DNA from 2 places in the Methylocella silvestris BL2 genome. Region 2 is predicted to be linked to the other one. Evidence: riboswitches for the same ligand, from Rfam matches in the RefSeq annotation. Region 2 holds a riboswitch; the other holds the start of a gene.
The links. A riboswitch is a leader RNA that binds a small molecule or an ion and turns the genes downstream of it on or off. The one in region 2 is predicted to bind thiamine pyrophosphate.

Region 1: linked by a shared signal. The riboswitch ahead of thiC (phosphomethylpyrimidine synthase ThiC) and the one ahead of MSIL_RS07225 (FAD-dependent oxidoreductase) in region 2 are both predicted to bind thiamine pyrophosphate.

The regions. Positions count from the first base shown of each region.
Region 1 covers NC_011666.1:3,310,029-3,320,179, forward strand. The annotation lists gene phbB (beta-ketoacyl-ACP reductase) at 1-99, shown strand, start outside; gene MSIL_RS15290 (PDZ domain-containing protein) at 224-2,050, shown strand; gene thiC (phosphomethylpyrimidine synthase ThiC) at 2,163-3,992, opposite strand; TPP riboswitch at 4,062-4,161, opposite strand; gene MSIL_RS15300 (acetyl-CoA hydrolase/transferase family protein) at 4,376-5,848, shown strand; gene MSIL_RS15305 (nucleoside deaminase) at 5,845-6,282, shown strand; gene MSIL_RS15310 (zinc-dependent alcohol dehydrogenase family protein) at 6,353-7,360, shown strand; gene MSIL_RS15315 (LrgB family protein) at 7,395-8,108, opposite strand; gene MSIL_RS15320 (CidA/LrgA family protein) at 8,105-8,497, opposite strand; gene MSIL_RS15325 (hypothetical protein) at 8,772-9,167, shown strand; gene MSIL_RS15330 (hypothetical protein) at 9,263-9,544, opposite strand; gene MSIL_RS15335 (RMD1 family protein) at 9,974-10,151, opposite strand, start outside.
Region 2 covers NC_011666.1:1,522,714-1,532,864, reverse strand. The annotation lists gene MSIL_RS07235 (thiazole synthase) at 1-674, opposite strand, end outside; gene thiS (sulfur carrier protein ThiS) at 676-873, opposite strand; gene MSIL_RS07225 (FAD-dependent oxidoreductase) at 842-1,852, opposite strand; TPP riboswitch at 1,924-2,046, opposite strand; gene addB (double-strand break repair protein AddB) at 2,204-5,335, shown strand; gene addA (double-strand break repair helicase AddA) at 5,335-8,790, shown strand; gene trxA (thioredoxin TrxA) at 8,890-9,213, shown strand; gene queE (7-carboxy-7-deazaguanine synthase) at 9,350-9,985, shown strand; gene queD (6-carboxytetrahydropterin synthase QueD) at 10,003-10,151, shown strand, end outside.

The DNA of each region.
Region 1 (10,151 bases), 1.8 Mb from region 2:
GAGGAGATCGCGCGCTGCGTCCTGTTCCTCGTGTCGGATGATGCGGGCTTCATCACCGGATCGACGCTGAGCGCCAACGGCGGCCAGTATATGGCCTGACATGAAATGACGCCGCCGGGGCGCCGCGACAGGACGGCGCCTGCGGCGGCAGCCGACGAGTTTATTCGGCCGCAGAGGCGTCGATGCAGCGTGGAAGGCCAGAATTCGCCGTTTTGGCGGCCTGATGAAAGCAGCGGGCCGCAGCCGGGGCCTTGTTGAGCGCCTGTTACTCGTCGTGCTGACTCTGTATGGCCTGGCGCTGATCGTTCCGGACTATTATCGTCTCGTCCGGCCGCTCGGCGCTTTTGGCTTTTTCGCAAACAACGACGGCCTGATCTTCGACGTCAAGGGACCCTTTGCCCAGGAGTCCTTGTCGCCCGCGTGGCAGGCGGGATTGCGCGTCGGCGATCGCATCGATTTGCCGAAGATGCGCTGCGTTCCGGTCGATACGATCACTTGCGCGACGATGCTCGCGGTGCGGGGCGGCCAGCAACGGGTCATGCCCGGCCGCGTCGGCGCGCTCTGGCTCGCGGAGGGATCTCCCCGATCGGGAGATGAAATCGCACTCGCCGCGCAGGTCCCGCCATCGGACTGGCTGCTCGACCTCATCGTCTTTCTCGACCAGAGCGCCGGCGTGCTTTTTCTCCTCGGCGCGGCATGGCTGGTATGGATCCGGCCGGGACGCATGACCTGGGGCTTCTTTCTTTATGCGGTCCAGTTCAATCCGGGGCAGGAATTCGAAATTTACGCCAGGCTGCAACAATGGCCCGCGGCCCTGCTCGCGCAAGAAGCGGCCAACGGCTTGTTTCAGGCGGCAGGATATGCCGGCTTCATCCTCTTCGCGCTGCGCGCGCCGACGGGTCGCATCGGGGCGTCGTGGCGTCCGCTTGAGCGCGCGCTGCCGGCGCTGGCGGTCGGCTTCGGCTTAGTCTCTGTTCTCGCCGTCGGAAGCGCTTTCGGCTACCGGACGGAGGCGCTGTCCCGGACGGTTCTCATCGCGGGTCTTTTTGTAAGCTTTCTCGTGCTCGCCATCCTGCTTAAACGGCGAAAGGATCTGGAGCCGCAGGAATTTCAGCGCTTGCGCTGGGTGATCTGGGGCTGTCTCATCGGCCTTCCGGCCTGCGTGATCGCGTCGCTTGCGCAGTCGACGTCATTGATGGAATTTTCCCTCACCGAAGACGCGATCGGCCTGCTTTTCCTGGTCAATGGCGTTCTCGGCATCTTCGTCGTCGAGGCGATCCGCCGGCCGAGGGTGATCAATGTTTCGATTCCGCTACGGCGCGCCACCGTGCTCGGACTTTTGCTGAGCGCGCCCGCGCTTTTCCTGCACGGCCAGATCGAAGAGCTGCACGAATGGATCCACTTTCCGGCGTGGGCGTCGGTCGTCATTGCGTCTATTCTGCTGTTTGCGATCTCGCGCCTGCACGAACACGCCGTGCGCCTCCTCGAAGGCTTGTTCGATCCTGACCGCCGCGGCGCGGAGGCGCGCTTTGCGCAAATCGGAGCCGCGGTCCTCGCCGCAAAAAACGCCGCGGAAATCGACCGGCTTCTGGTTGAGGGTCCAGCGCGCGCGCTTGGCATTGCGTCGGCCGCCGTGTTTCGCAGCGACGGCGCCCAATTGAGGCGCTATGAGAACGGCGTCGGGTGGACCCCGGCGATGACGGCCGCGCTCGACCCGGAAGACCCTTTGCTGGCGCAAAAGACGGCCGGATCCTTGTTCGAGATCGACCCCGCGTTGATGCGGAGGGGAGAATTTCCGGAGGGGCCGCAGCAGCCTACGCTTGCTGCGCCCATCGGCGACGCGCTGCGCTGCTTCGCCGTCGCGCTCTACGGCGCGCAGACATCCGGCGCCAATCTCGACGGCGCCGACCGCCGCGCTCTCGAAAAGCTCGCCGCGACCGCGGCCGCCGCTTATGCAGGGGTCGAACGCGAGGCGCTGAGAACGCAAATCGCGGCGCTCGAGGCGCAGGCGCCGATCAATGCAAAACCGGCGTCCCAGGCCGGATGCTGATCGCGCGCCGAAATCAAAGCGCGACGCGATGAACCGATCGCGTCGCGCCTTTTAGGCATTGTTGCATTGCATGGCGTCGATCCGGAACTTCAGCGGCTTTCGGCGTCGCGCCTTAAACGTAAAGCTTGCCGCCGCCGTCCAGGAATTCGGCGCTCTTGTCGGCCATGCCCTTCTCGCGTTCCATCGCGGCGACCTCGTCGCGAATATCCTGCGTGATCTTCATCGAACAGAATTGCGGACCGCACATCGAGCAGAAATGCGCAGTCTTATGCGCATCCTTCGGCAGCGTCTCGTCGTGGAACTGCCGCGCCGTGTCGGGATCGAGGCCGAGATTGAACTGATCCTCCCAGCGGAAATCGAATCTCGCGCGCGACAGCGCGTCGTCGCGCAGCTGCGCCGCCGGATGGCCCTTGGCGAGGTCGCCGGCATGGGCGGCGATGCGGTAGGTAATGACGCCTGTCTTGACGTCGTCGCGGTCCGGCAGGCCGAGATGTTCTTTCGGCGTCACATAACACAACATCGCGCAGCCGAACCAGCCGATCATCGCAGCGCCGATGCCGGAGGTGATGTGGTCATAGCCTGGCGCAATGTCCGTTGTCAGCGGCCCGAGCGTGTAGAACGGCGCCTCGTGACATTCCTTCAGCTGCTTTTCCATGTTGATCTTGATCTTGTGCATCGGCACATGGCCGGGCCCTTCGATCATCACCTGGCAGCCCTTGTCCCAGGCGATTTTGGTCAGCTCGCCGAGCGTCTCCAATTCGGCGAATTGGGCGCGGTCGTTGGCGTCGGCGATCGAGCCCGGGCGCAAGCCGTCGCCGAGCGAGAAGGAGACGTCATAGGCGCGCATGACGTCGCAGAGCTCGTCGAAGCGCTCGTAGAGGAAGCTTTCCTTGTGATGGGCAAGGCACCAGCGGGCCATGATCGAGCCGCCGCGCGAGACGATGCCCGTGGTCCGCTTCGCCGTCAGCGGAATATAGCCGAGCCGCACGCCGGCGTGGATCGTGAAATAATCGACGCCCTGTTCGGCCTGTTCGATCAGCGTGTCGCGGAACAATTCGAATGTCAGTTTGGTCGGATCGCCATTGACCTTCTCCAGCGCCTGGTAGATCGGCACGGTGCCGATCGGCGCTGGCGAGTTGCGGATGATCCAGTCGCGGATGTTGTGGATGTTGCGTCCCGTCGAGAGATCCATCACCGTATCGGCGCCCCAGCGGATCGCCCACACCATCTTTTCGACCTCTTCGGCGACGGACGACGTCACCGCCGAATTGCCGATGTTGGCGTTGACCTTCACGAGAAAATTGCGGCCGATGATCATCGGCTCGAGTTCGGGATGGTTGATGTTGGCGGGGATGATGGCGCGGCCGCGGGCGATCTCGTCGCGCACGAATTCCGGCGTGATGAAGGCCGGGATCGACGCGCCGAAACTTTCGCCGTCGGCGATTTTCGCTTCGGCGCCCTCCAGCACCGCCTCTCGGCCAAGGTTTTCGCGGGCCGCGACATAGATCATTTCTTCGGTGATCACGCCTGCGCGGGCGAATTCATATTGCGTCACCAGCGCGCCGTCCCGGCCCTTGCGCGGCGAGGTGTTGGCGGGGCAGGGCGGGGCGAGCCGGTCCGGCGACACCGAACCATTGTCTTCCGGCTGAACCGGGCGGCCGGAGTAGAAGTCGAGCCCCGCGCGCCTCGCCAGCCAAGGGTCCCGGATGCGCGGCAAGCCGGCGGAAAGGTCGATCGCGGGCTCGGACTCCGTATAGGGTCCCGAGGCGTCGTAGACGCGCACCGGCGGCTCGTTTGCGGACGGATTGAGGGTGATCTCACGCAGCGGCACGGCGATGTCGGAGCGACCGTCCGGATGCACATAGATCTTGCGCGAGCCGGCCATGGGCCCTTGGGTCACGCTTTCCGGACGAAGGCTCTTCGGCTTGTCGTGGATGTTCATTTCGCTCCTCCGCGCTATTGATTGACGTTTTTGGCAGGAGGCGGACGCTCGGAGCGATAGACGGGGCGCTCGTTGCTGAAGTGCCGATCCCTGCGCTGGCATTATCCAGATTCAGGTTCAATGGGTGTGATCTCAGCCGCCGTTTCCGGCAGCACCCCAAGGCGAATTGCAAACCTAGCGCGCCTCGCCGTCCACGGCAAGATGATTTGATCTGGCGCAAAAGTCGTAGGCGGTCGACGGGAACTTTATCGTGATCTATGCAATAGGGCTGATGGCCAAGGACTCCAGCGGCGGATAAAGCCGAATGAAATTCAAGCATCTGTCGGGAGTGCGAGACGTTGAGCGGGTTTGGGCGAATTGAGTGTCAAAAGCTGCGTTCGAAAATGATGAGCGCTGAGGCCGCGGCGTCTTTGATCCCCTCCGGATCGGTGATCGGCATGAGCGGCTTTACCGGCTCTGGCTATCCCAAGGCCGTTCCGACCGCTCTGGCCGAGCGGGCCGCCGCCGCCCGGGGTGCTGGCGATCCGTTTCGCGTGAGCGTCTGGACTGGCGCCTCGACGGGGCCGGAACTGGACGGCGCCCTCGCCAGAGCTGACGCGATCGAATTCCGCCTGCCGTTCAACTCCGATCCGGTCCTGCGCGAAAAAATAAACCGCGGCGAGATGGACTATATGGACATGCACCTTAGTCAGGTCGCGCCCATGGCCTGGCAGGGTTTTCTCGGCCCGCTCGATCTCGCCATTATCGAGGTTTCGGGCGTGCGCCCGGATGGTTCGCTGATTCCGTCCTCCTCCATCGGCAACAACAAGACATGGCTCGACCGGGCGCAGAAGATCATTCTCGAGGTCAACGCCTGGCAGAATGAAGCGCTCGACGGGATGCATGACGTCTATTATGGAACGATGCTGCCGCCGCATCGCGTCCCCATTCCGCTTTTGCGTCCAGACGATCGCATCGGCGAGCCCTATTTCCGCTGCGATCCCGACAAAGTCGTCGCCATCGTCGAAACCAGCGCGCCGGATCGCAATCTTCCCTTTGCGCCGCCCGACGACGCGGCCCGCGCGATCGCCGGCCATCTGCTCGAATTCTTCCGGCACGAAGTCGCGCGGGGGCGTCTGCCGCCGTCCTTGCTGCCGATCCAGTCCGGCGTCGGCAATGTCGCCAACGCCGTGCTGACAGGCTTGCTCGAGAGCCCATTCGAGGATTTGACCTCTTTTACGGAAGTGATCCAGGACGGCATGCTGGACCTCCTTGCCGCTGGAAAGCTTCGCTTTGCCTCAGCGACGGCTTTCTCGCTGAGCCCGGACGCAGCGGCTTTCCTCAACGCCAATCTGGCGAAGTTCCGCGACAAGATGCTGCTGCGCCCGCAGGAAATCAGCAACCATCCCGAGCTGGTCCGCCGCCTCGGCTGTATCGCGATGAATGGGTTGATCGAGGCGGATATCTACGGCTCGGTCAATTCGACCCATGTCATGGGATCGCGGATCCAGAATGGCATCGGCGGGTCCGGCGATTTCGCGCGCAACGCCTATGTATCGATCTTCATGACGCAATCGACGGCGAAAGGCGGCGCGATCTCCTCGATCGTGCCGATGGCGAGCCATGTCGATCATATCCCGCAGGATGTGCAGATCCTGGTCACGGAGCAGGGGTTGGCCGATCTGCGCGGTCTTTCGCCGAGGCAGCGCGCCCGCGTCATCATTCAGAACTGCGCCCATCCCGACTACCGGCCGGGACTTTTCGACTATTTTGCCCGGGCCGGGGAGTCCTCCTACGGGCGACATGCTCCCTGTTTGCTTGATGAGGCGCTGTCCTGGCATCAGCGCTTCATCAAAACCGGGACGATGCGCGCATGATTTCGCGCGCGACCGACGAGCGCTTCATGCGCGCGGCGCTGAAAGAAGCGGCGCTGGGCGATTTTCCCTTTGGCGCGCTGATCGCGCAAGATGGCGAAACCATCGCCACCGGCCGCAATCTCGGCGAGACCAATGATGATCCAACGGCGCATGCGGAAATGGTGGCGCTGCGCGGCGTCATCGCCGCCTATGGCGCCGCGCGGCTCCGGGATTCGACGCTTTACGCCACCGGCGAGCCGTGCCCGATGTGCATGGGCGCGATCATCTGGTGTGGCGTCGGGCGGCTGGTCTACGCCGCCTCGATCGAGCAATTGGCGCAGCGGATCGGACAGATCGAGACGCCGTGCCGCGATCTTGCTCGCCGCGCGTCTTTCACGGAGATCTGCATCGAGGGCGGCCTGTTGGCCGACGAGGCGATGGCGTTGTTCGACTAGATCAAATTCACGCGGTCCCGCAAGAGCGGGAACGGGACGAATCAACAAGACAAGCTGGGAGGAGCATCAAATGGCGAAAGCCATATTCGTCGAAATCGGCGGCGGGTTTGACCACGTGGTGGTCGGCGCAACCGAGGCCGCCGCGCCAAAAAGCGGCGAAATCACCGTAAAGCTGCACGCCTGCTCGCTGAACTACCATGACTACGTGGTTGTAAGCGGCGTTTGGGGGCCGTCCGAGCGGCGCATCCCCATGGCGGACGGCGCCGGCGAAGTCTCCGCGGTCGGCCCCGATGTGACCGAATTCGCCGTCGGCGATCATGTCGTCAGCACCTTCTTCCCGACCTGGCTCGAGGACGAGCCGATCGTCGACAGCTTTGCCACGGTTCCCGGCGACGGCGTCGACGGCTACGCGCGCGAGATCGTCACGCTTCCGGCGACGGCCTTCACCCATGCGCCGAAAGGCTACAGCCACGTCGAAGCGGCGACCTTGACCACCGCCGGCCTGACAGCGTGGCGCGCGCTCTTTGTCGACGACTCGCTCAAACCTGGCGACGTCGTTCTCGTGCAGGGGACCGGCGGCGTCTCGATCTTTGCGCTGCAATTTGCAAAGCTCGCGGGCGCGCGCGTCATTGCAACCTCGTCGAGTGATGAAAAGCTCGAACGGCTCAAGGCGATGGGCGCGGACCATGTGATTAATTACAAGACCGACTCGGCCTGGGGAGAGACGGCGCGCCGGCTCACGGGCGGGCGGGGCGTCGACCATGTCGTCGAGGTTGGCGGCCCGTTGACGCTCGAACAATCTATGACGGCGGCGCGCGTGGGCGGCCATATTTCGGTGATCGGCATTCTGACCGGCGTCGCCGGCGAGATCCCGCTGCTGCCGGCGCTGGTCCGGCAATTGCGCCTGCAAGGATTGATCGTCGGCAGCCGCAAGCATCAAATCGAGATGATCCGCGCCATCGACGCTGCCGGCATGAAGCCGATCATCGACAAAAGCTTTGCGCTGGAGGAGATCGTCGCGGCCTTTCGCCATCAGGAAAGCAACAGGCATTTCGGCAAGATCTGCTTGAGCTTTTGATCGCGCCGAGCGGCGATTCGCCGCCGCTCGGCATTTACATGAGAAGAAGAAAAATGGGCGCGATCAGCGCGGTCATCACTGCGTTGAGCCCCATCGCTATGCCCGAAAACGTGCCGGCGACGGAATCCACCGCAAATGCGCGGGCTGTGCCTATGCCATGCGAGACGAGGCCGACGGCAAACCCTCGCGCGGCAAAATTGCGGATGCGCATCGCATTCATCAGGGGCGTCACCATGACCGCTCCGATAATCCCCGTGGAGATCACCAGCACGGCGGTGAGGGCCGGAACCCCGCCGAGTTGCTCGGAGATCGCCATGGCGACCGCCGCGGTCACCGATTTTGGCGCGAGCGAGGCAAGAATATCCCGCGGCAATCCGAATGCGAGCGCGATCGTCAGCGTCGAGGCGAGGGCTGTCGCCGATCCAACGAGGAGAGCGGCGGCCATCGGCAGCAGATAGCGCCGCACCAGCGGCCAGTTGCGATAGAGCGGCACGGCAAGCGCCACCGTCGCCGGTCCGAGCAGGAAATGCACGAATTGCGCGCCGTTAAAATAGACCTTGTAGTCGGTCCCGGTCAGCATCAGCAGCGCCGCCACGAAGATGACGGCGATCAGCACGGGATTGACCAGCGGATTGCGTTTCGAAAGACGCGCCAGCGCGTCCGCTGCAAGCCAGGCGAGCAAGGTCACGGTCAGCCACAAAAGAGGCGTGGTTGAAAGATAGACCCAAAGGCTGAAGGGCGCCGTCATGGCTTTGACTCCCCGGAGGCTTCGCTCACCCAGCGGGCGACGGCGACAAAGACAAGAACGGTGACGATGAGCGTGATCGCCGTCGATCCGATCAGAACCACCGCGATGGCGAGGCCGTGGTCCTCGATGAGCTTGAGGTGCTGCACCACGCCGACCCCCGCCGGGACGAATAACAGCGCGAGATTTTGCAAAAGGCCGTCAGCGACACGCCCGACGTCGCTTTCGCCGACCTCCGTCCGATCGAGGCCGCTGATCCGCTGATAATATTGCAGCCCAAGAAAAAGAAGAACGAGGCCGAGCACCGGGCCGGGCACCGGCAGCCCCAGCGCGCGCGAAAACGCTTCGCCCGCAAGCTGGCACATAAGGAGCAGGACGAAGCCGCGCACCATGGCTTTAGCGCTCCTTTTCCGGGGCCGCGATCAGCGGGACCTTTGGCGATGCGTAAATCGAGCCGCCTTGCCTCGCGGGCACGTGTCGCCGTAAGAAGCGGGAGACACGTCGCGCCGCATGTGAGGGCGGCCTCGATCCGGGACCCTCGAACGATAGCAGCAACGCCAGCCCTTGCCGATAGGCTTGCAGGTCTTGCGCGGGCGTCTCAAAAGGCCTCGACGCCGGCGCTTGCGCCTTGAAAAGGCTGTCCGTGACGAAATTGGAGCGACCGGGTTGATCGCTATGAAGCCGAAATCCATCGCCTCCCTTTCGGCGGCCTGGCGCGACTGGGGGCCGATCGCGCTTTGGATCGCGGCTTTCGCGATCGCCGATCGATGGTTTGCCGTCCCGATCGTCTTTTCGGCGCCTGCGGCGTTTCTCGGCGCGCTCGTCTACGGCTATTTTGCGCGCGAGCGATCGAAACGCCGAAGGGCCGATTTGATGGAGGAAGCCGCCGCCGCCTGGGAGGCGGTTGAAGACGCGGCGCGTGACGTCGGGGAAGCCGAGAGCGCAGGCGCCGCCGCCGCGGTGACCGCGCGGCGCGGAGAGGCTTACGCCGCGGCGCTTGATCGGTCCGCGATCGTCGCCAGGCGCCTCACCGATTATGACGCCCGCTATGGCCGCAGTTGATTGCTCGACAAGAAATTGTGTGTCGAGCATGGCGGGTGAGGCTGAAGGTCGGCGGCGTCGCTGAGGATCGGCGCGCCGCCAACTTTACTGGGGCGTCAAAGACCGGCCATTTCACTCATGCTCAGACCTTCGGTCTGCCGAAAAATCTTCGAGATGTTGTCCTGGCCACGGTAGGGGCCGAAACTGCCGGTCCGCTCGCTGCGCGAGATGAGGCTCTGCTCCGCCTGCGAAATGTCGGGCGCCGCGACAACCGGCGCTGAATTCCCGTCAAGCCTGTCAATCAGACGCTGGCCGGGGGCGGCGCTGGCGAGCGGAGCCGCGACGCCGTAGGCGAACAGGCATCCGACTACAAATAAACCCTTGTTGATGTTCATCATCGTTCTCCGTTTGACCGTGTTGCTGTTGATGCAGCAAGCGCTAAGGAATTTAAGCTACGCCCATGCGCTTGTTGTGTAGTAAGGAATGCCGGCATTTCGCAAAGTCATCAACTCATACATAGGTTTAGTGCCGTGATCCCCGGAATGTGTTTGGGTCGAACCAACGCGCCGGACTGACCAAACGGCCAACAGACCGCCATACGGCCTCGGCTATCATTCATCCGGATCGCTGCTAGGCTGGACGAGGAGAGGCGTCGCCCTGTGCATGAAGACGCCAGATTTTTTTGGCTTGCCGCATCATACCAACGTATGGCTCGCGCCGATCCGGCAAACGCGTCACAGCGCTATGCGCAGCCTCAAATGTTCCGCCTGATTGTTCATGTGGTTCATGAAACAAGGAAGGACGCCGGCCGGCTCTTTTATGTGAAACTAGTGCGGCCTGAAAAAGATCAACTGGCCGATGGTGAGAAGAATTTCAGCAACGATCAGGATCACGATCGTCGCCTCGAGCCGAGTCGCGCGGTCGGCGTCGAGGATGTCGGTCAGGATTCGCGCGGTCTCGACGATCATGTCGAGCTTGTTCTTCAAGGTTTCGGCGCGTTCCTTC
Region 2 (10,151 bases):
GCGCGCGCCATCACGACCGGATCGCCAGCCTTGGCGATCGCCGTATTGAGCAAAATCGCATCAACGCCGAGCTCCATCGCCGCCGCTGCATGGGAGGGCGCGCCGAGACCGGCGTCGACAATCAGCGGCGTATCGGGAAAATGCGCGCGCAAGGCGCGAAGACCATAAGGGTTGTTAAGGCCGCGCCCGGTGCCGATCGGCGCGCCCCATGGCATCAACACCTCGCAGCCGGCGGCAAGTAGTTTTTCCGCGACGACGAGATCTTCTGTCGTGTAGGGAAACACCTGAAATCCGTCGCGGACCAGAATCTGAGCCGCCTCGACAAGGCCGAACACGTCGGGCTGCAGCGTATCTTCCTCGCCGATGACCTCCAGTTTGATCCAGCGCGTGTCGAACACCTCGCGCGCCATCTCGGCCGTGGTGACGGCCTCTTTCACGGTGCGGCAGCCGGCTGTATTCGGCAACACGCGCACGCCAAGTTCGCGGATCAGCGCCCAGAAATCTTCGCCGGCGCGACTTGCGCCCGACTCGCGGCGCAGCGACACGGTGACGATCTCGGGCTGGCCCGCCCGAATGGCGGCGGCGAGGATCGCGGGAGAGGGATATTGCGCCGTGCCGACGATGAGTCGGGACAGCATCGAGACGCCATAGAGGCTGAGTGTGTCCTGCGCCAACTTAGCCTCCCTGTCTAGGGCTGACGATTTCGACCGCGTCGCCTTCCTTGATCTTCGTTTGCGCGCGCTGGGTCTTGCGCACGAAACCCCGGTTAAGCGCGGTCGCTACATGACCTTCATCATAATCAAGCTCGTTCAGGAGCGCGGCGAGCGTCGTCGCGGCGACCTCAAGCGTCTTGCCGTTCACTTCGATCTTCATGCAATATCTCCGCAGCGTCGGCGCCGCGCAGCGCGACGTCGACGGCCCGCATCGCCAGCGCCGGCGCCAGCAGAAAGCCGTGCCGGTAAAGGCCGTTCAGATGGATGGTTCGATTGTCGAGTCTTATGCGCGGCAGGTTGTCGAAAAAGGCCGGCCTAACGCCGGCGCCTGTCTCGACGATCTCGGCTTCCGCGAAGGCGGGATGGACGGCATAGGCCGCGCCGAGAAGTTCGAGCATGGCGCGCGCCGTCACCCGGCCTACCTCGTGGTTTTCGATCATCGTCGCGCCGATCATGAAGCGTCCGTCGCCGCGCGGCACGATATAGACGGGGTTGCGCGGATGGATCAGCCGCACCGGGCGCGACAGCCGCACCTCTTTGGTGAAGAGGACCAGCATCTCGCCCTTGACGCCGCGCAGGTCCGGCAGGGCGTCCTTCGCGTCAAAGCCGCGGCAATCGACTGTCCAGTCGACGTCATCTTCGGCCTGCGAGGCGTCGACGCCAAAACGAAGCGCCACTTTGTCCATGGCTTTGAGGCGATCAAATAGGGCCGCGACGGCTGCGCGCGGATCGAGATGCGCCTCGTTCGGAAAAAACAGCGCGTCGTCGAAGCGGCCGGCGAGATCGGGCTCCAGCTCCGCGATCCGCTCCGCGCCGATCCGCTTGAATTCGCGCGTGCGCCGTGAAAAGCGCGTCAGCTCCGGCCGGTCTCGGGCGGGGGCGATGACGAGCGAGCCGCGCTTGAGCGCGACCGGGACGATTTGCGTCCAATAATTGAGCGATTCGATCCCGAGATCGACGACAAGAGGCTCGGCGCTCTCGGCCTCGCACCAGGGCGCGATCATGCCGCCAGCCAGAAACGAGCAGCCAAGCCCCGGCCCCTCGCGGCGCTCGATGAGTTCGACCGCGCAGCCGGCGCGCGCAAATTCAAGCGCCGCGGTCAGGCCGGCGACGCCGGCGCCGATGACACGAATGCGCAGAGGCTTCATCGGCGCGCGCCTTCGCCGCCGGCGAATTTGCCGAAACAACTACGAAGCCAAGGGTTTGGAAAAAACATGAATCTCACCATCCCTACGCCAGTGCGAGCTGGATCAGGTTCGAAGGGTCGCCGGGCCGCTTCTTGTGAGCGTCGCCAGCCTCTCAGCCCCCTGTCGGGGATCCCCTAGGCATCGTTTACAGGTAGGCCCCCACGAAAGCGCCGTCAAGGCGCGCCGACTGCGCCTCTTGGCGGAGGGGGGCGGCAAAGCGCTTGTGGAAAAGCGCGGGCAGCCGGGTAGGATGGCGGGCCGGCGCGCCGCATGATGGCGCACGCGTCGCGACCGGACGGACCTTTGCCAAAAAAAAACGTCTTCACCATCGCGCCCGGGGCGCCATTTCTGAAAACTTTTGCGGAGGCGTTTCTGGATGGACGCGTCGTCGAAGGGTTTTGCGCGGGCGAAAATCCGCTGGAGCTGGCCGAGGCGACGATCTATGTGCCGACGCGCCGCGCCGCCCGCGCGCTCACGGATGAGTTTTTTCGCGCGCTGCCGACAAAGGCGGTGCTGCTGCCGCGCATCCTGCCGCTTGGCGCGCTCGACGAAAGCGAGACGGAGCTCCTTTTCGAGGATGGCGGGGCGGATGAATTTTCGGCGCCCCTCGAACCGCCGCTCGCCATTGGCGAGATCGACCGGCGCATGCAGCTTGCCGAATTGTGTCTCTCCTGGTCGCGCCTGCTGCGGCACGCCATCGTGCGGGTCGAGGCGGACGGCGCCCGCGTCCTCGACGAGCGCGAATCGCTGCTAGTCGGCGCGACCGCCGCGGACGCCTGGGGGCTTTCCGGCGACCTTGCGCGGCTGATCGACGAACTGATCATCGAGGACATCGACTGGGCGCGCCTCGATCCGCTCGCCTCGGAGGGATTCGACGATTATTGGCGCATCACGCTCGATTTTCTCAAAATCGCCATCACGCAATGGCCGCATATTCTGGAGCAGCGCGGTCTTGTTGACCGGGCGCGGCGTCAGGTCTCGCTGATCGAACGGCAGAGCCTCGCCCTGCGCGATGCGCCGGGACTCGGTCCCGTGGTCGCGATCGGCTCCACGGGCTCCAACCGCGCGACCGCGCGGCTGCTTGACGCCATCGCCAGCGCGCCGCGCGGCGCCATCGTGCTGCCGGGCCTCGATCTGAAGCTTGACGAGGCGGCGTTCGCTCTCGTCGCCCGCGCCGCGGACGAGGGCGAGCCGGCCTTCACCCATCCGCAGGCGGCCCTGTGCCGGCTTTTGCGCACCCTCAATATGTCGCGCGACGAGGTGAGGCCGCTTGGCGCTCTTACGAAAGCGCAGGACGCGCGCGAGCGTTTTATCTCCGAGGCGCTGCGCCCAGCGGAGGCGACCGACGCCTGGATCGCCTATCGGCAGGCGATCGATCCCGCGCTGCTTGAAGAAGCGCTGGCGGGCGTGACACTGATCGAAGCCGCGGACGAACGCGAGGAAGCGCTCGCCCTCGCCATCGCCATGCGCCACGCGCTGGAGCGCCCGGACGGAACGGCGGCGCTGGTGACGCCGGACCGCGAACTTGCCCGCCGCGTCGCCGCCGAACTGCTGCGCTGGGGCGTCCGCGTCGAAGATTCGGCGGGAGAGCCGCTTGGCTCCGGCGAGGCCGGATTGCTGGCGCGACTCGTCGCCGCCTGCGCTGCCGACGATATGAGCGCGGCCACCGTCGCCGCGCTGATGGCGCATGGCGCGCTTCGTCTTGGGTTTTCGCGCGAGGAGATCGCGCGGCTCCGCCCGCTGCTTGAGATCGGCGTGCTGCGCGCGGCGGCGGGCGGGAAGCTGCGCGATCCCGCGCGCGCGATCGAACTGGCCGCAGCGCAAGCGGATGGGCCGCACGCGCATCCGGCGCAGAAGCGCATTTTTCCACGCGAATCCGACGCCCTGCGCGACTTCCTCATGCGGCTTGAGGCGGCTCTGCGGCCAATGCTGGAAGCGGGCGGCGAGCGCGATCTCGCCTTCTGGGTCGAGGCGCACCGAACCGCGCTCGCGGCGATCCGCGCCGGCGAGCCCGAAGAGGAGGATTCGGGCGAGGACGGCGAGGCTCTGGCCGCTCTGTTCGAGGAGCTTGCCTTGAGCGCGACGTCGGAAATGCGCTTCGACGCCGAGGCCTATCAGTTTTTCTTCGCGGCCGTCGCTGGCGAGGCGCGCCTCGGCGCCGCCGGCCGGACGCATCCGCGCCTGAAAATCCTCGGCCTCCTCGAAGCGCGGCTGATGGACGTCGATGTGATGCTGCTTGGCGGCCTCGATGAGTCCGTCTGGCCGCCTCAGGCGCGCGCCGACGCCTTTTTGAACCGGCCCATGCGGGCGGCGCTCGGCCTCTCGCCGCCAGAGCGCAAGCTTGGCCAGACGGCGCATGATTTCGTGCAGGCGATGGGCCGGGACAAGGTCGTTTTGAGCCGGGCGGCGAAGCGCGGCGGCGCGCCGACGGTCGCCTCGCGCTTCATCCAGCGGCTCGCCGCGCTCGGCGGTCCGGCGTGGGCGGCCTGCGCCGCCCGCGGCAAAACCTATCTTGATCTGGCGCGGCTGATCGACCGGCCGGCGGCGGCGCCGGCTCCGCTGCGGCGGCCTGAGCCAAAGCCGCCGGTCGCGCTGCGCCCGAACCGGCTCAGCGTCACGAAAATCGAGACGCTGCGGCGCGATCCTTATGCGGTCTACGCCGAGACGATTCTAAAGCTGCTTCCGCTCGATTCGATCGGCCGCACGCCGGGGCCGGCCGAAACCGGCAGCGCGATCCACGCCGCGATCGAGGCTTTTACCGCATCGTTTGGGCCGGGACCGCTGCCGGCGGGGGCGAGGGACACATTGCGCGCCCTGCTGCTCAAGGCGCTGGAGGACAATCTGGCCGATCCCGGCTTTGCCGCTTTCTATGTTCCGCGGCTCAAGCAGATGATCGATTTTTACATGGGTTTCGAGGCGTCAAGGCGCAGCGGGCTCGACGAAATCAGGACCGAGGCGGCCGGCCGGCTCGAATTTTTCCTGAGCGACGGCTCGCCCTTCGCCCTGACCGCGCGCGCCGACCGAATCGAGCGGGCAGCCAGCGGCAAGCTCAGCCTGATTGACTTCAAGACCGGCGCGCCGCCGGGGATCAAGGAAATCGAGGTCGGCTTTGCGCCGCAGCTGACGCTAGAGGCGGCGATGGCCAAGCGCGGCGCCTTCGGCCCTGCGGGGCAGGACGAGATCGACGCGCTTTACGTCAAACTCAACGGGCCGGGCGGCGGCAAGGTCAAGCCCGTCGTCTTCAAGGGGAGGACGGTCGAAGACGTCGCGGACCAGCATTTCGCGCATCTTGTCGAATTGCTGAGCCAGTTCCGCGATCCGGATCGCTCCTACCCGCCGCGCCCCTTTCCGAAATTCGCCAAGGCCTACAACGCCTATGATCACTTGGCCCGCGTCAAGGAATGGTCGGCGGGCGGCGAGAGCGAGGACGCCTGATGGACCTCGCCGCGATTTCGCCGCAGACGCTGCAAAAGCAGCGCGAAGCCTCCGACCCCGCCGCCTCGGTCTGGGTCTCCGCCAACGCCGGTTCGGGCAAGACCCATGTGCTGGCGCAGCGCGTGGTGCGGCTGCTGTTGCAGGGAACGCCGCCGTCGAAGATTCTCTGCCTGACGTTCACCAAGGCCGCCGCCGCCAATATGTCCATGCGCGTCTTCAACACGCTCGCGCGATGGACGGCGCTCGACGATGCGGAGCTGAGGCGGGCGATCGTAGCCACCGGCGCGCCGTCGCCGGACTGGCGCGAGATGCGCGAGGCGCGAAAGCTGTTCGCGCGTACGGTGGAGACGCCGGGCGGGCTGAAAATCCAGACCATCCACGCCTTCTGCGAAAGGCTGCTGCATCTCTTTCCGTTCGAGGCGAATGCGCCTTCGCGCTTCGAGGTCGCCGACGAGGAGCGGCAGGGTGAACTGCTCGCCCGCGCCCGCAACGACGTGCTGGGCAGCGCCGCGGAGGCCGATCACGAGCTTAAAGCGATCGTCGATCGAGTCGCGGGAGAATGTTCCGAATATGGCTTTGCGACGCTGCTCGAACAGGCGCTTCGCCTTCGCGCGCGGCTGCGCGAGGCCTGGCCGAAGGATCACGAGAGCGTTCTGCGCAAGGCGCTGGACGTTGCGCCGGGCCGCGACGTTGCGGCGATCCGGCAGGATATGCTGGAGGGCGGGATCGCGCCTTCGCGCTGGAGCGAACTGGCGGCCTTTCTCGAAACGGGAACCAAAACCGATTGCGATAGGGCGGCCGCTTTCCGCGACGCGGCGGCGCGTCACGCCGCTGGCGACAGTGAGGGTTGCCGCGACGTCTATCTCCAGATCTTTTTTACCGACAAAGGCGAGAAAGCCAAAAGGCTCCTGACCAGAGGCCTCGCGGCGAAAAATCTCGCGATCGAGGCCGCGCTCTACGCGGAACAAGAGCGTCTCGATCGTCTGCGGGCCGAGGAAAAATCGGCCGCGACGCTGGAGCGCTCGGCCGCGCTCGGGCGTCTCGTCGACGCCATCTTCGCGCGCTATCAAAAACTCAAATATGAGCGCGTCATCCTCGACTTCGACGATCTCGTCGCGAAGACGCTGACGCTGCTGGAGCGCTCCGACGCCTCCTGGGTGCTCTACAAGCTCGACGCGGGCATCGACCATATTCTGATCGACGAGGCGCAGGATACAAGCGAGGCGCAATGGCGCATTCTTGAGGGGCTGATGGCCGATTTCGCCGTCGGCCATGGCCGCAATCTTGCGCCGCGAACCTTCTTTGCGGTCGGCGACGAAAAGCAGTCGATCTTTTCGTTCCAGGGCGCAGCGCCGCATATGTTTCACGAGATGCAGCGCAAATTCGAGCGCAAGTTCATCAACGGCGGCGAGCGTTTCTCGCATGTGCGGCTGACCCATTCGTTCCGCTCGGCGGCTGGCGTGCTCGGCGCCGTCGACAGCGTCTTTGGCCGGGCCGAAAGCCAAAGCGGGCTGGTCGCGCCCGCCGACGTCTGGATGGGGCATGAGCCGCTAAAAACTCTTCCGAGCCTTGTCGAGATCTGGCCCTCGGTTGGAGCGGGCGGCAAGGCGGAAAACAGCGATTGGCGCCTCCCGCTCGATTTCCGCGATGAGAGCGACCCTCCGAGCCGCGTCGCAACGCGCATCGCCGAAAAAATCGCGGCGCTCATCGAGCCTCGCTCGGGCGAGCGCGTCCATGACGGCGAGAGCGGCGTTTTGCGGGCCGTCCGCGCCGGCGACATTCTCATTCTTGTGCGCACGCGCGGACCTTTCTTCGAGGCGGTGATCCGGGCGCTGAAGCAAAAGGGCGTTCCGGTCGCCGGCGCCGACCGGCTGAAGCTTGGCGAACATATCGCGGTGCAGGATCTCGTCGCGGCCGGCCGCGCCGCCCTGCTGCCGGAGGACGATCTCAATCTCGCCGCGGCGCTGAAATCGCCGCTGATCGGGCTCGACGACGACGATCTCATCGCCTTGGCGCCGGGGCGTCCCGGCAGTCTTTTTGCGGCCCTTCTTGCGTCACCCGATTCGCGCTTCAGGCCGGCGCGCGAGACGCTCGGCCGATGGCGCGCGCGCGCCGCCGCGCGGCCCTTCGCCTTCTACGCCAGCCTTCTTGGCGAGGATCAGGGCCGGCGCGCCATCGAAGGCCGGCTCGGCGTCGAGGCGGTCGACGCGGTCGACGAATTCTTGCGCCTGGCGCTCGCCCACGAGGCCGAGCCCGCGCCTTCGCTCGCCGGTTTTCTCGCCGATTTCGAGACCGTGCAGCGGGAGGTCCGGCGCGATATGGAGAGCGGCGGCGACGTCGTCCGTGTCATGACGGTCCATGCCGCGAAGGGGCTTGAGGCCAAAATCGTCTTTTTGCCCGATACCTGCGGCGGGCTCTCCGCGCAGCACGATCCAAGCGTCTTTGCGCTGGAGGAAACCCACCTCGGCGCGGCGCCTGTCGTCTGGTCGCCGCGGAAGGCCGAAGACTGCGACAAGGCGGCGGCGGCGCGAAAGCGCCTGCGCGAACTTGCCGAGGACGAATATCGCCGCCTGCTCTATGTCGCCCTGACGCGCGCCGAGGAGCGGATCTATATTTGCGGCTTTCACGGCGCCAAAAAGCCGCCGGAGCTTTGCTGGGCGAATATGATCGAGGCGACGCTCGCGCCGACCTTGCAGCAGGCGCCGGCCTTCTGGAATGTGGAGGAATTTGTTCTGCGGCGGCTATCGCCGGGGGCTGATCTGGCGGTTCAGGAGACCGCGGCGCCGGTAGAGGGAGGAAGCCTCATCGCTCCCGGATGGCTGTCGCGCCGGCTCGATCCGCTGGAAGAGCCGGCGGCGCCAATGCGCCCGTCGAGCGCGCTCGCCGCCTCCGACCGCCGCGCCGACGCCGCGGGACGGCGCGAGGCGCTGCAGCTTGGCTCGCTTACGCACATTTTGCTGCAATATCTCCCCGATCAGCCGGTCGAAGCGCGGGCGCGCGCGGGGCTGGCCTATCTCGCCGTTCGGGCGAAGGGTCTCGACGAAGCGGCCCATGAACGTCTCCTGCAAGCCGCCTTGGCGGTCATCGCCGCGCCGCAGCTTGAGCCCTTGTTCGGTGCGGGCTCCAGGGCGGAGGTCGCCGTCGCCGGCAAGATCGCGCTGCCGGGCGGAGCTTCGGTCGACGTCATCGGCCGGATCGATCGGCTGGGGCTGTCGGAGGGCGAGGTTTGGGTCGCCGACTTCAAGACCGGAGCGCCGCCAGCGCCTGGCGAGGTCCCGCAATCCTATCTGACGCAGATGGCGCTCTACCGCGCGGCGCTGCGGCCGCTTTGGCCGGAACGCCGGCTGCGCATGATTTTGATCTTTACGGAAGGCCCGCAAATCATTGAGCTCGCCGAAGCAGCCCTCGACGCGGCGCTGGCTGCTGTCGCCGCTGCGAAACGCCCGGCTCCTTGACGGGGCGGCGGCGTCTTCTTACGTTAAAATCCGAATCTGGCGGGGACTGTCCCGCCGTAGGGCGGGCGCGCCTGTCGTCGCCCCAAACGAGAGTTGCTCATGTCGTCGACCGTCAAAGTCACCGATGCGAATTTCAAATCCGACGTGGTCGGCGCCGGCGGTCCCGTCGTCGTGGATTTCTGGGCGGAATGGTGCGGCCCGTGCAAAATGATCGGTCCGGCGCTCGAGGAGATCGCCGCCGAGCTAGAGGGCAAGGTGACCATCGCCAAGCTCAACGTCGATGAAAATCCGGGCGTCGCCGGCGCTTACGGCATTCGCAGCATCCCGACGCTGATGCTGTTCAAGGACGGCAAGATGACCTCGACCAAGGTTGGCGCCGCGCCGAAGGGCGAGCTGAAGAGATGGATTTCCGAGGCCATCTGACCTTTCAAATTACCTCTGATCTTCATCCCCGGATCGGGCGAGTGTTGAAGATCATGCTTTAAAAAGCGTGCTTCTTCCGGCAAAAGGACCTCGCGAGAGGTCCTTTTTGCTTTAGAGGCCGCGTTTGGGGACAGGCATGGGCCGCTATGCGGTGAAGGAGATTTTTCCGACCCTGCAGGGGGAGGGCGCCCAGGCCGGGCGCGCCGCCGTGTTCTGTCGCTTTGCCGGCTGCAACCTCTGGTCGGGGCGCGAGAAAGACCGCGCCGCCGCCGCCTGCCCCTTCTGTGATACCGATTTCATCGGAACCGACGGCCCCGGCGGCGGCGTTTTCGGCGGCGCGGAGGAGCTCGCGGGCGCCATCGAGGCGGCCTGGCTTGGCGGACCCGCCGGCCGCTATGTCGTCTTCACCGGCGGCGAACCCTTGCTGCAACTCGACGACGCGCTGATTGCGGCCGTCCACGCCCGCGGCTTTGAAGCGGCGGTCGAGACCAATGGCACGCTTGAGCCGCCCGCCGGCGTCGATTGGCTCTGCGTCAGCCCCAAGGCCGGAGCGCCGATCGTCGTGACCGCCGGCTCGGAGCTAAAGCTCGTTTATCCGCAGGACGATCTTCTGCCGGACGCCCTGAGCGGGCTTCAGTTCGCGCATTTCTGGCTGCAGCCCATGGACGGCGCCAATGTCGACGCCAACACCAAAGCGGCGGTCGCCTATTGCCTCGCCCATCCCGATTGGCGCCTGAGCCTGCAAACCCACAAGCTCATCGGCATTCCCTAAAATAAAGCCTCAACCTTATGAAAATCACTCAGGCCTTCCATTTCGAGGCGGCGCACCGGCTGCCGCATGTCGCCGAGACGCATCGCTGCCACAGGCTGCACGGCCATTCCTATCGCGTCGAACTCGAGCTTCAGGGACCGGTCGATCCTGTGACCGGCTTCGTCGT